Regions from separate parts of the Enterobacter sp. Taxon_8 genome, predicted to be linked through region 1. Evidence: predicted binding sites of a transcription regulator. Region 1 holds the regulator's gene; the other holds the start of a gene.
The links. The regulator PurR, encoded in region 1, represses purine synthesis genes. The targets are predictions, from matches to a motif close to CANGCAAACGTTTGCNTG.

Region 1 (5,838 bases):
AATCTCTGGCCAGGCTTTCTGGAAACGTTCATGCCATGCCATTAAGGTGGTGTCGTAGTCCGCGCCAAAGTTATGCCAGTCTTCCATCACGAAATGGGGTTCACTGGCGTTGGCAATCTGGCGAACGGACGGTAAACAGCCATTCGGAAAGATGTATTTGTTGATCCACGGGTCAACGTTGTTGTCGGTCCGCTTAGAGCCGATGGTGTGCAGCAGGAAGATGCCGTCCGGTTTCAGATTCCGGTCCACCACCTCAAAATAGGTATCGTAGTTTTTTGGCCCCACGTGCTCGAACATGCCGACGGAAACAATCCGGTCAAACTGTTCATTCAGGTCACGGTAGTCCTGCAGCCTGATATCCACATCGAGATCCTGGCAGCGCTCCCGCGCCATTTTTTGCTGTTCCGCTGAGATCGTCACGCCGACCACGCTGACGCCATAATGCTTCGCCATAAAATATGCCAGCCCACCCCAGCCGCAGCCGATATCCAGCACGCGCATGCCGGGCTGTAGCTGCAGCTTCTCGCTAATCAGACGCAGCTTCGCCTGCTGAGCCTCTTCAAGCGTCGAGGCCTCTTTCCAGTAGGCGCAGGAGTATTGCATGAAAGGGTCCAGCATGCGGCTGAACAGGTCATTGCCGAGATCGTAATGCTCTTTGCCGACGATCCAGGCGCGTTTTTTACTTTGCAAGTTAAACAGTCGGGCAGAGGCGACACGCAAAGTGTCTTTCAGATTGCGGGGGAGTTGATTTTCCAGACCGGCACGCAACACGCTGGCAAAAAAGATATCCAGCCGTTCACAATCCCACCAGCCGTCCATATAACTTTCTCCCAGGCCTAACGACCCTTCCCGCAACACGCGTTTAAAAAAGTCGGGATGTTTAACCTGGGGATCGGATGGCGAAGATCCGTTGATAGTGATGCCTGCTCGACCTAACAGTTCACTGACGATCCGGGACCAGTTGTCGTCCGGAACGCTGACTTCTTCTATACACGATGAACTCATAGCTTCTCCATCACCCTGATGTGATCAGAACCTTCAAACAGCGTAGACGCTTTTTTTGGTTTGTGAGAAATCTCACGGTAAATACCGCGAGGCTAGTATCCGACGTAGAACAGAGGAAGGGAGATAACCCTTGCCGAAATGCCTTCCATGGTAAAACGGGAGCACTCCGGCTCCCGTTAACACTTAATATTTATCGTATTTAATCGAACCAAATTTAGTATAGGCTTCAAAATTTGGTGATTCAATAGAAAATTGTTAGCAACCTAATCACTGAAATATAACATGATTTCTGGCGCAATCAGGCATGCGAGGTTTCCACCTGAGCACCGTTATCCTGCTCACGCTGCGCGGAGGCCTGCATGCGATAGCCCAATACCGCCAGCGCTACGGTGAACAGCATCACGCTGGTGGTGGTCAAAAGCGGCGTAGCAATCAGCGCCGAGACCACCAGGCTTGCCAGGAAGCACAAACCCAGCTGCAGGGTGTTCTGCAGCGCGGCGGCGCGGCCTGTTGCCTGCGGGAATGGACGCAGCGCCTGCGCCACAACGATAGGGTAAATCGCCCCGTTCGCAATGGCCATCACGCAGAACGGGATCAAAATTTCGGCCAGACCGGCACCCGGAATAAAGCCAACGGCCCAGGTCCCGATGACGCTCAGCGCATAGAGCACCAGCAGCCATGGCAGCATCTGCTGGCCTTCCCATTTTTGCAGCGCCGCGCGACAGCCGTACCCGCCCACAAGGAACGCGATTGTCTGCGGAACATAGCTCAGGCCGATGGCTGCCGGGCTGTAGCCCATATCGTGCAGAATGAACGGCGAGCCGGTGAGCCATGCGAAGAAGCTTGCCGAGCAGGCGGCATAGATCAGGACATTCCCGCGATACGCTTTGGCGCTCAACAGTGAGGTGAAGGTAATCGGCTTCGCGTCGGCATGCGCCTCTTTTTTATGCGCAGGCTTGAGGGCAAACGCCGGCAGCATCAGCACCAGCGTGATGGCAAACAGCGTGGCAAAAATGGCCTGCCAGTCAAAGTGCGCGAGGATCCAGCTGCCCAGCAGCGGAGCCAGGGCAGGGGAGAGGCCCACCAGCGGCATAATGGTGGCGAAAATACGGTTTGTGCGGTTAGCCGGGTAGTAGTCAGTCACCAGCGCCTGCCAGGTCACGGCCGCGGCACAGACGCCCACGGCCTGAACGAAGCGCAGCACCAGCAGCCAGGTGGCGTCGCGTACCCATAACATCCCCAGGCACCCCACCGCAAAAATGGCCAGACCCAGCAGCAGTACCGGTTTACGACCAAAGCGATCCGAGAGCGGTCCCCAGAGCAGCTGTGCAAAAGCAAAACCGGCGAGGAACAAACTCAGGCTGGCACTGATGGCGGCAGCGGGGGTTTGCAAATCTTCCTGCATCGCGGCAAAAGCCGGCAGGTACATATCGGTGGCCAAAAAGCCCAGCACGCTTAAGCCGCCGAGCCAGACTAAAAAACCGTTCCTGGGTTGCATTATTTTATTCTCCTGAGGAGGCAGGTATACATTGGCGCTGAGTGTAGGGAGTGCAAAGCCGCTTGTGAAACGCTAATATTTGGCGGGTGCATTCAAATTTTTTGCAGGCAGAAAATGTGGTCAGATTATTCTCTTGAAGTGGTCGATGCTGTCGCGCGTAACGGCAGCTTCAGCGGTGCGGCGCAGGAGCTGCACCGCGTCCCTTCGGCCATCAGCTACACGGTGCGTCAACTGGAGGAGTGGCTGGCGGTTCCGCTGTTTGAGCGGCGGCATCGTGACGTGGAATTGACGCCCGCCGGGGCGTGGTTTTTGAAGGAAGGGCGTTCTGTTATCAAAAAAATGCAGATCACCCGCGAACAGTGCCAGCAGATCGCCAACGGCTGGCGGGGACATCTTTCCATCGCGGTGGATAACATCGTGAAGCCGGAACGCACCCGACAGATGATTGTCGATTTCTATCGTCATTTCTCTGACGTTGAGCTGCGGGTCTCGCAGGAGGTGTTCAACGGGGTGTGGGATGCGCTGGCGGACGGCAGGGCGGAGATGGCGATTGGCGCGACGCAGGCGATCCCGGTCGGGGGACGTTACGCCTTTCGCGACATGGGGATGCTGAGCTGGAAATGCGTGGTGGCCAGCGATCATCCTCTGGCAGCGATGGACGGGCCGCTTAGCGACGATACGCTGCGCAACTGGCCCTCGCTGGTGCTGGAGGATACGTCCCGTTCATTGCCCAAGCGTATCACCTGGCTTCTGGACAACCAGCGGCGGGTGGTGGCTCCGGACTGGGAATCGTCGGCGACGTGCCTCAGTGCCGGACTGTGCGTCGCGATGGTGCCCGTTCATTTTGCGCGTCCGCGCATCAATACCGGCGAATGGGTTGAACTGACGCTGGAAAATCCGTTCCCGGACGCGGCCTGCTGCCTGACCTGGCAACAAAATGATGTCTCGCCCGCCATGGCCTGGCTGCTGGATTATCTGGGGGACAGCGAAACGCTGAACCGGGAATGGTTACGGGAGCCAGCGTAGCTGGCCCCGTAAAGGGATTAACGACGGTAGTCGCGGAACGGACCGTCCGCAACGGAACGGCGTTCAATCAGGCGCGGGTGAACTTCAATGGACTGCGACTCTTCGCGCTTGTTGACGATCCTGTCGAGCAGCATATTGAAGGCCGTTTCGCCCAGCGAATCTTTCGGCTGGTGAATGGTGGTCAGCGCAGGGGTGAAGAAGCGCGCGTTACGCACGTTGTCATACCCGATCACGGAAATATCCTGCGGTACGCGCAGACCCAGTTCATCGGCGGCGCAGAGCGCGCCCATGGCCATGATGTCACCCCCGCAGAAAACGGCGGTCGGACGGTGCGGCTGGGAAACGATCTGCTGCATTGCGCGGTAGCCTGATTCCGGCTCAAAGTCGCCCTGCACGATCCAGTTTTCCGGCACGGTGATCAGCGCTTCTTCCATCGCTTTCATAAAACCGGCAAGACGGCCCGCCCCGGTGTTGCGCTCCAGCGGACCCGGGATCACGCCAATCTCGCGGTGACCGCGTTCGATCAGGTAACGGCCGGCCATATAACCGCCTTCAAAGGCATTGTCGATAACGGAGTCGGTGAAATCTGCACGCGCTTCGCCCCAGTCCATAACGACCATGGGGATGTGGCGATACTCTTCGAGCATCGACAGCACGGATTCCGGGTACTCGGAACACATCACCAGCAGGCCGTCAACGCGCTTCTGAGCCATCATCGACAGGTAGGCGCGCTGTTTTTCAATGCTGTTCCACGCGTTGCCCAGAATCAGGGTATAGCCTTTCTGGAAGCAGTTTTTTTCAACCGCTTCAATGATCTCGGCAAAATAGGCCGCTTCACTACTGGTCGCCAGCAATCCAATGGACTTGGTGTGATTAACCTTAAGGCTACGCGCGACCGCACTTGGCGAATAATGCAGCTCCTTGATCGCTGCCCAGACGGCGTTGCGCGTCTCTTCCGCCACAAAGCGGGTTTTGTTAATTACATGTGATACGGTTGTAGTGGAAACGTTTGCGCGTTTTGCTACGTCTTTAATTGTTGCCATTAAATGTCACTCCAGACCATATCCTAAGCTCCTGAAAAACTTGAAGGTAAACGTTTGCCTTCTCTCACCCTTATCACGCAATCTTGAATTGCGGCACGCCGGGAAAACGACACGGGACGTCAGGAGGGGGTCAATGGCCGGTACGCTAATAAATTTAGCGTGGAATTTTGTCCTATCTTGATGAAAAGGGGAAGAGGTAAAGTGGTTATCAGTATAAATCCAGGAAGATTTTTGACGTAATCTGTGCAAAAATGAGCAAGCTCACTTTTCGTGTGGGGATTAAAAGGAGAAAAATTGATGAGTTCCGATCTTAAGTTTTCGCTGTTCACCACCGTTGTTGTGCTGGCTCTGATTGTTGTGGCCGGTCTGACGGCTGCGCTGCACTGATTTACGCGGAGGGAGAGCCTTCTCCCTCCCGACTCCCCGGATTGTTACTTCTCTGGCAAAAATCTTTTGCCATTTTGTTAACTTCTCATTTTTTGTGATTGATGTCATGCTTTCCGCTTCTTTGTTCTGTGTCACCACGTGACACGGCATCCGGAGTTTACGCATGAAAATCAATTTTCCCCTGCTGGCCCTGGCGATTGGCGCTTTTGGGATTGGCACCACTGAATTCTCCCCGATGGGGTTACTGCCCGTCATCGCCCGCGGCGTGGACGTCTCGATCCCTGCGGCTGGCATGTTGATCAGCGCCTACGCTATCGGCGTGATGGTGGGGGCGCCGCTGATGACGCTTCTCCTTTCTCATCGCGCGCGCCGCAATGCGCTGATTTTCCTGATGGCGATTTTCACCCTCGGCAACGTGCTTTCGGCCATTTCGCCGGACTACACCACGCTGATGCTGTCGCGTATTCTGACAAGCCTCAACCACGGCGCGTTCTTTGGGCTGGGGTCGGTCGTGGCGGCAAGCGTGGTGCCAAAACATAAGCAGGCGAGCGCCGTGGCCACCATGTTTATGGGGCTGACCATCGCTAACATCGGCGGTGTTCCTGCTGCAACCTGGCTGGGAGAAGCGATCGGCTGGCGTATGTCTTTCCTGGCGACGGCCGGGCTGGGCGTGGTCGCGATGGTGGCATTGTTCTTCTCCCTGCCGAAAGGCAGCGCCGGAGAACGTCCGGAAGTGCGTAAGGAGCTGTCGGTGCTGGTGCGCCCGCAGGTGCTTTCCGCGCTGCTTACCACCGTTCTCGGGGCAGGGGCGATGTTTACCCTCTATACCTATATTTCACCGGTACTGCACGATATCACCCACGCAACGCCTCTCTTTGT
Region 2 (5,838 bases), 1.4 Mb from region 1:
CGCAGGATTGGCACCACGGTAATTTTCTTACCTTTGATCTGCTCAACCTGCACCGGGCCGTTCCAGCCTTCGATGGTGACTTTTTCTGTTTCCAGATCGGAGGTCGCTTCGTATGTCAGCAGGCTGCCGACTTCAGATGCCAGTTCGCGAAAACGCTTCGTGCTGATGTCATGCTCACGCATCAGGCCCAACTTGTGTTTAACGAGTGGGTGTTTCACTTCCACAATCTTCATTCTCTTTCTCCTCTGAGGCGGCGTCCGCAAAAAAATCGCGGGATTATACCGCTTTTTTCGGATTAGGCCATACCCATCTTGCTTGACGTATATCAAGCAAAGTGATTTAGAGACAAAAAAAACCGGAGGCGAGACTCCGGCTTGGGTGCGGGTTCTGCCCGGTGACGCTGCGCTTACGCGGACCTACGTGTAGTGTAGGTCGGGTAAGCGTTAGCGCCACCCGGCAATTACAGGCTATCGCCGTTGCTCGCAATTACCTGCTTATACCAGTCGAACGATTTCTTCTTGCTGCGGTTCAGCGTGCCGTTGCCTTCATTGTCTTTGTCGACAAAGATAAAGCCGTAGCGTTTTTTCATTTCGCCCGTACCGGCAGAAACGAGGTCGATACAGCCCCACGGGGTATAGCCCATCAGATCCACGCCATCTTCCTCCACCGCTTTTTTCATCTCGCGGATGTGGGCGGACAGGTAGTCAATGCGGTACTGGTCGTTCACCGTGCCGTCGCTCTCCTGCACGTCGATCGCGCCAAAGCCGTTTTCAACGATAAACAGCGGCAGCTGATAGTGATCCCAGAACCAGTTTAGGGAGTAGCGCAGCCCCACCGGGTCAATCTGCCAGCCCCAGTCCGATTTCTGCACGTACGGGTTAGTGACCAGGCTCTTGCTCTCGTCGTAATCCAGCTGCGGGTTATCCGCCGTCGCCTTGGTGGCGAAGGACATATAGTAGCTGAAGCCGATGTAATCGACGCAGCCCTGCTTCAGCGCGGCTTTATCTTCTTCGGTAATATCCAGCGTGAAGCCGCGACGCGCAAAGTAGTTGAGCAGATGCTGCGGGTACCTGCCGCGCACGTGCACGTCGGTGAACCAGTAGCGGCGGTGCATGGCATTCATCGCCATCATCATATCGTCCGGCGCGCAGGTGAGCGGGTAGATAGGGCACATGGCAATCATGCAGCCAATCTGCAGCGACGGGTTAATCTCGCGCCCCGCCTTCACCGCCAGGGCGCTGGCCACCAGCTCATAGTGCGCCGCCTGGAACATCACCGGCTCACGGTCTTCACCCGGCGCGTACTTCAGCCCGGAGTTAGTGAACGGCGCAAAATCTTCGTGGAAGTTGGCCTGGTTGTTGATCTCGTTGAAGGTCATCCAGTACTTCACTTTATGCTGATAGCGCTGGAATACCACTTTTGCAAAACGAACGAAGAAGTCGATCAGCTTACGGTTGCGCCAGCCGCCGTATTCCGTGACCAGATGGAAAGGCATCTCGAAGTGAGAAAGGGTGATAACCGGTTCGATGCCGTACTTCAGGCATTCGTCGAACAGATCGTCATAGAATTTCAGGCCAGCCTCGTTAGGCTCAAGCTCGTCGCCTTTCGGGAAGATCCGCGTCCAGGCAATAGAGGTGCGGAAGCATTTGAACCCCATCTCGGCAAAGAGTCTGATGTCTTCTTTATAGCGGTGGTAGAAATCAATGGCTTCATGGTTAGGGTAATTTTTCCCCTCCAGCACGCCGTTGGTGATTTCACGCGGCACGCCGTGCGCCCCCGCGGTCATGACATCGGCAACGCTCACGCCCTTGCCGCCCTCTTTCCAGCCGCCTTCCAGCTGGTGCGCCGCAACGGCCCCGCCCCACAGAAAATCTGCTTTAAATCCTGACATTCGCTTTCCCTCATTCTGCGTTATTTTCTGCAAAAACAATTACAGAAACCGGTTTCAGTTCGATGATGTGCAAAGGGCATAGCTGTTGCAAGCAGTTCTCAGAAACCGGTTTCATTTTCGTGAACAGAGTCAAGTTTGGCTGCATTCATAAGGCACACAGAAAAAAAGATCCCCACGTCCAGAATAGGCTCGCAAACGTTTGCCTGGACTGTTAGAATTGCGCCGATTTTTCTTACTAGCTATGCAATCGCGTGGGGATTTAAGCCGTGACCAACAAAACTTCTCTCAGCTACAAAGATGCCGGTGTTGATATTGACGCAGGTAATGCGCTGGTTGACCGAATCAAAGGTGTGGTGAAAAAAACCCGCCGCCCGGAAGTGATGGGTGGTCTGGGTGGATTCGGCGCACTGTGCGCGCTGCCGCAAAAATATCGTGAACCTGTTCTGGTCTCGGGTACTGACGGTGTAGGCACCAAGCTGCGCCTGGCGATGGATTTAAAACGTCACGACACGATCGGTATCGATCTGGTCGCGATGTGCGTGAATGACCTGGTGGTACAGGGCGCAGAGCCGCTGTTCTTCCTCGATTATTACGCGACCGGCAAACTGGACGTAGATACCGCGGCAAGCGTGATTAACGGTATCGCCGAAGGCTGTCTGCAGTCTGGCTGCGCGCTGGTCGGTGGTGAAACCGCAGAAATGCCGGGCATGTATCACGGCGAAGATTATGACGTCGCGGGCTTCTGCGTCGGCGTAGTAGAAAAATCAGAAATTATCGACGGCAGCAAAGTGGCCGATGGCGATGTGCTGATCGCGCTGGCCTCCAGCGGCCCGCACTCTAACGGCTACTCCCTGGTGCGTAAAATCCTCGAAGTGAGCGGCTGTGACCCGCTGACGACCGAACTCGACGGTAAACCGCTGGCCGACCATCTGCTGGCGCCAACCCGTATCTACGTGAAGAACGTGCTCGAGCTTATCGAGAACGTCGACGTTCACGCCATTGCCCACCTGACCGGCGGCGGCTTCTGGGAAAATATTCCGCGCGTTCTGCCGGACAACACCCAGGCGGTGATCGACGAATCCTCATGGCAGTGGCCAGCCGTGTTTAACTGGCTGCAGACCGCGGGCAACGTGAGCTCTCACGAAATGTACCGCACCTTTAACTGCGGCGTGGGCATGGTTATCGCCCTGCCGGCAAGCGAAGCGGATAAAGCAGTGAAGCTGCTGACGGAGAAAGGTGAAAACGCGTGGAAAATCGGTACGATTAAAGCCTCCGATTCCGAACAGCGTGTGGTCATTGAATGAAAAACATCGTGGTGCTCATTTCCGGCAACGGAAGCAATTTGCAGGCCATCATAGACGCCTGCAAGCAGAAGAAAATCAACGGCACCATTCGGGCAGTATTCAGCAACAAGGCCGACGCGTTCGGCCTTGAGCGCGCGCGGGAAGCCAACATTCCCGCGCACGCGCTGGAAGCCAGCCAGTTCGCCGGACGTGAAGCCTTTGACCGCGAGCTGGTGCATGAGATTGATGCCTACGCGCCGGACGTAGTCGTGCTGGCGGGCTATATGCGCATTCTGAGCCCGGCTTTTGTAGAACACTTCGCCGGACGTCTGCTGAATATTCACCCTTCTCTTCTGCCGAAATATCCCGGCCTGCATACCCATCGTCAGGTTCTGGAAAATGGCGATGAGGAGCACGGCACCTCCGTGCATTTCGTTACCGACGAGCTGGACGGCGGTCCGGTTATCCTGCAGGCGAAAGTCCCGGTCTTTGACGGCGATAGCGAAGAAGACGTGACCGAACGCGTGCAGACCCAGGAACACGCCATTTACCCGCTGGTGGTAAGCTGGTTTGTCGACGGACGTCTCGAGATGCGCGACGGCGCTGCCTGGCTGGACGGCGTTAAGTTACCTCCGCAGGGCCATGCGGCGGAAGAGTAGTTTAATATGTCGGGTGGCGCTTCTGCGCTTACCCGACCTGCCTGATGCATTACCCGAATGTCCCCTCCCCAACCCTTTAAATTCCTCAACAAAAAAAATAACTGTCATACTTTTCTGGCACTGTTGGACATATCGTGGAAATGCTCGCCATAATAAGGACGAGACGGATTTACCACGTCCTGTGATTGAACTGGAGTGTGAGCTGTAATGGGTCAGGAAAAGTTATATATCGAGAAAGAGCTAAGCTGGTTAGCATTCAACGAACGTGTACTCCAGGAAGCGGCAGACAAAAGTAACCCGCTGATCGAGCGCATGCGTTTTTTGGGTATTTATTCGAACAACCTGGATGAGTTCTACAAAGTTCGCTTTGCCGAGCTGAAAAGACGCATCATCATCAGCGAAGAACAGGGCTTAAACTCGCACTCGCGGCATCTGCTGGGCAAAATCCAGTCCCGCGTGCTGAAAGCCGATCAGGAATTTGACGGCCTGTATAACGAACTGCTGCTGGAGATGGCGCGCAATCAAATCTTCCTGATTAACGAACGTCAGCTTTCCGTTAACCAACAAAACTGGCTGCGCCACTACTTCAAACACTATCTGCGCCAGCACATTACCCCCATTCTGATCAACCGCGAAACCGATCTGGTGCAGTTTTTGAAAGATGACTACACCTACCTGGCGGTGGAAATTATTCGCGGTGAGTCTATCCGTTACGCGCTGCTGGAGATCCCATCCGACAAGGTGCCGCGCTTTGTGAACCTGCCGCCGGAAACTCCGCGCAGACGCAAACCAATGATCCTGCTGGATAACATCCTGCGCTACTGTCTGGACGACATCTTCAAAGGCTTCTTCGATTACGATGCGTTAAACGCCTACTCGATGAAAATGACCCGTGACGCCGAATATGACCTGGTGCACGAGATGGAAGCCAGCCTGATGGAGCTGATGTCATCCAGCCTGAAACAGCGCCTGACGGCTGAACCGGTGCGCTTCGTCTATCAGCGCGATATGCCGGACGCCATGGTGGAGATGCTGCGTGAGAAACTGACCATTTCGCGCTATGACTCCATCGTTCCGGGCGGTCGTTACCACAACTTTAAAGATTTTATTGGCTTCCCGAACGTCGGCAAAGCCAATCTGGTAAACAAGCCGCTGCCGCGCCTGCGCCATCTCTGGTTCGATAAATTCCGCAACGGATTCGACGCCATCCGCGAACGCGATGTCCTGCTCTACTATCCGTACCACACCTTCGAGCACGTGCTGGAACTGCTGCGTCAGGCCTCGTTCGACCCGAGCGTGCTGGCGATCAAAATCAACATCTACCGCGTGGCAAAAGATTCCCGCATCATCGATGCGATGATCCACGCGGCGCACAACGCCAAAAAAGTCACCGTGGTGGTTGAGCTGCAGGCGCGCTTCGACGAAGAGGCGAACATTCACTGGGCGCGTCGTCTGACGGAAGCCGGTGTGCACGTTATTTTCTCCGCGCCGGGGCTGAAAATTCACGCCAAGCTGTTCCTCATCTCTCGTAAAGAGGGCGATGAGGTGGTGCGTTATGCCCACATCGGTACCGGGAACTTTAACGAGAAAACCGCGCGAATTTATACCGACTACTCGCTCTTAACTGCCGATGCCCGCATCACTAACGAAGTGCGCCGGGTCTTTAACTTTATCGAAAACCCGTACCGTCCGGTGAGCTTTGACTATCTGCTGGTCTCGCCGCAGAACTCGCGCCGTCTGCTGTACGATATGATCGATAAAGAGATCGCCAATGCCCAGAAAGGGCTGTCGTCCGGCATCACGCTGAAGCTTAACAACCTGGTCGATAAAGGGCTGGTGGACAGGCTGTATGCGGCGTCCAGCTCCGGCGTACCGGTTAATCTTCTGATCCGCGGCATGTGCTCGCTGATCCCGGAACTGGAAGGCATCAGCGACAATATTCGCGTGATCAGCATTGTTGACCGCTACCTGGAGCACGATCGGGTCTATATTTTCGATAATGCGG

Region 2: purM (phosphoribosylformylglycinamidine cyclo-ligase) is a predicted target of PurR. The motif match lies at 2,080-2,097, and genes of this name have one in related genera.

Annotation. Positions count from the first base shown of each region.
Region 1 covers NZ_CM177989.1:2,606,157-2,611,994, reverse strand. The annotation lists gene cfa (cyclopropane fatty acyl phospholipid synthase) at 1-1,005, opposite strand, end outside; gene punC (purine nucleoside transporter PunC) at 1,304-2,503, opposite strand; gene punR (DNA-binding transcriptional activator PunR) at 2,618-3,529, shown strand; gene purR (HTH-type transcriptional repressor PurR) at 3,547-4,572, opposite strand; gene cydH (cytochrome bd-I oxidase subunit CydH) at 4,870-4,959, shown strand; gene AC4IBF_RS12280 (MFS transporter) at 5,123-5,838, shown strand, end outside.
Region 2 covers NZ_CM177989.1:1,170,192-1,176,029, reverse strand. The annotation lists gene upp (uracil phosphoribosyltransferase) at 1-233, opposite strand, end outside; gene AC4IBF_RS05600 (6-phospho-beta-glucosidase) at 461-1,891, opposite strand; gene purM (phosphoribosylformylglycinamidine cyclo-ligase) at 2,158-3,195, shown strand; gene purN (phosphoribosylglycinamide formyltransferase) at 3,192-3,833, shown strand; gene ppk1 (polyphosphate kinase 1) at 4,041-5,838, shown strand, end outside.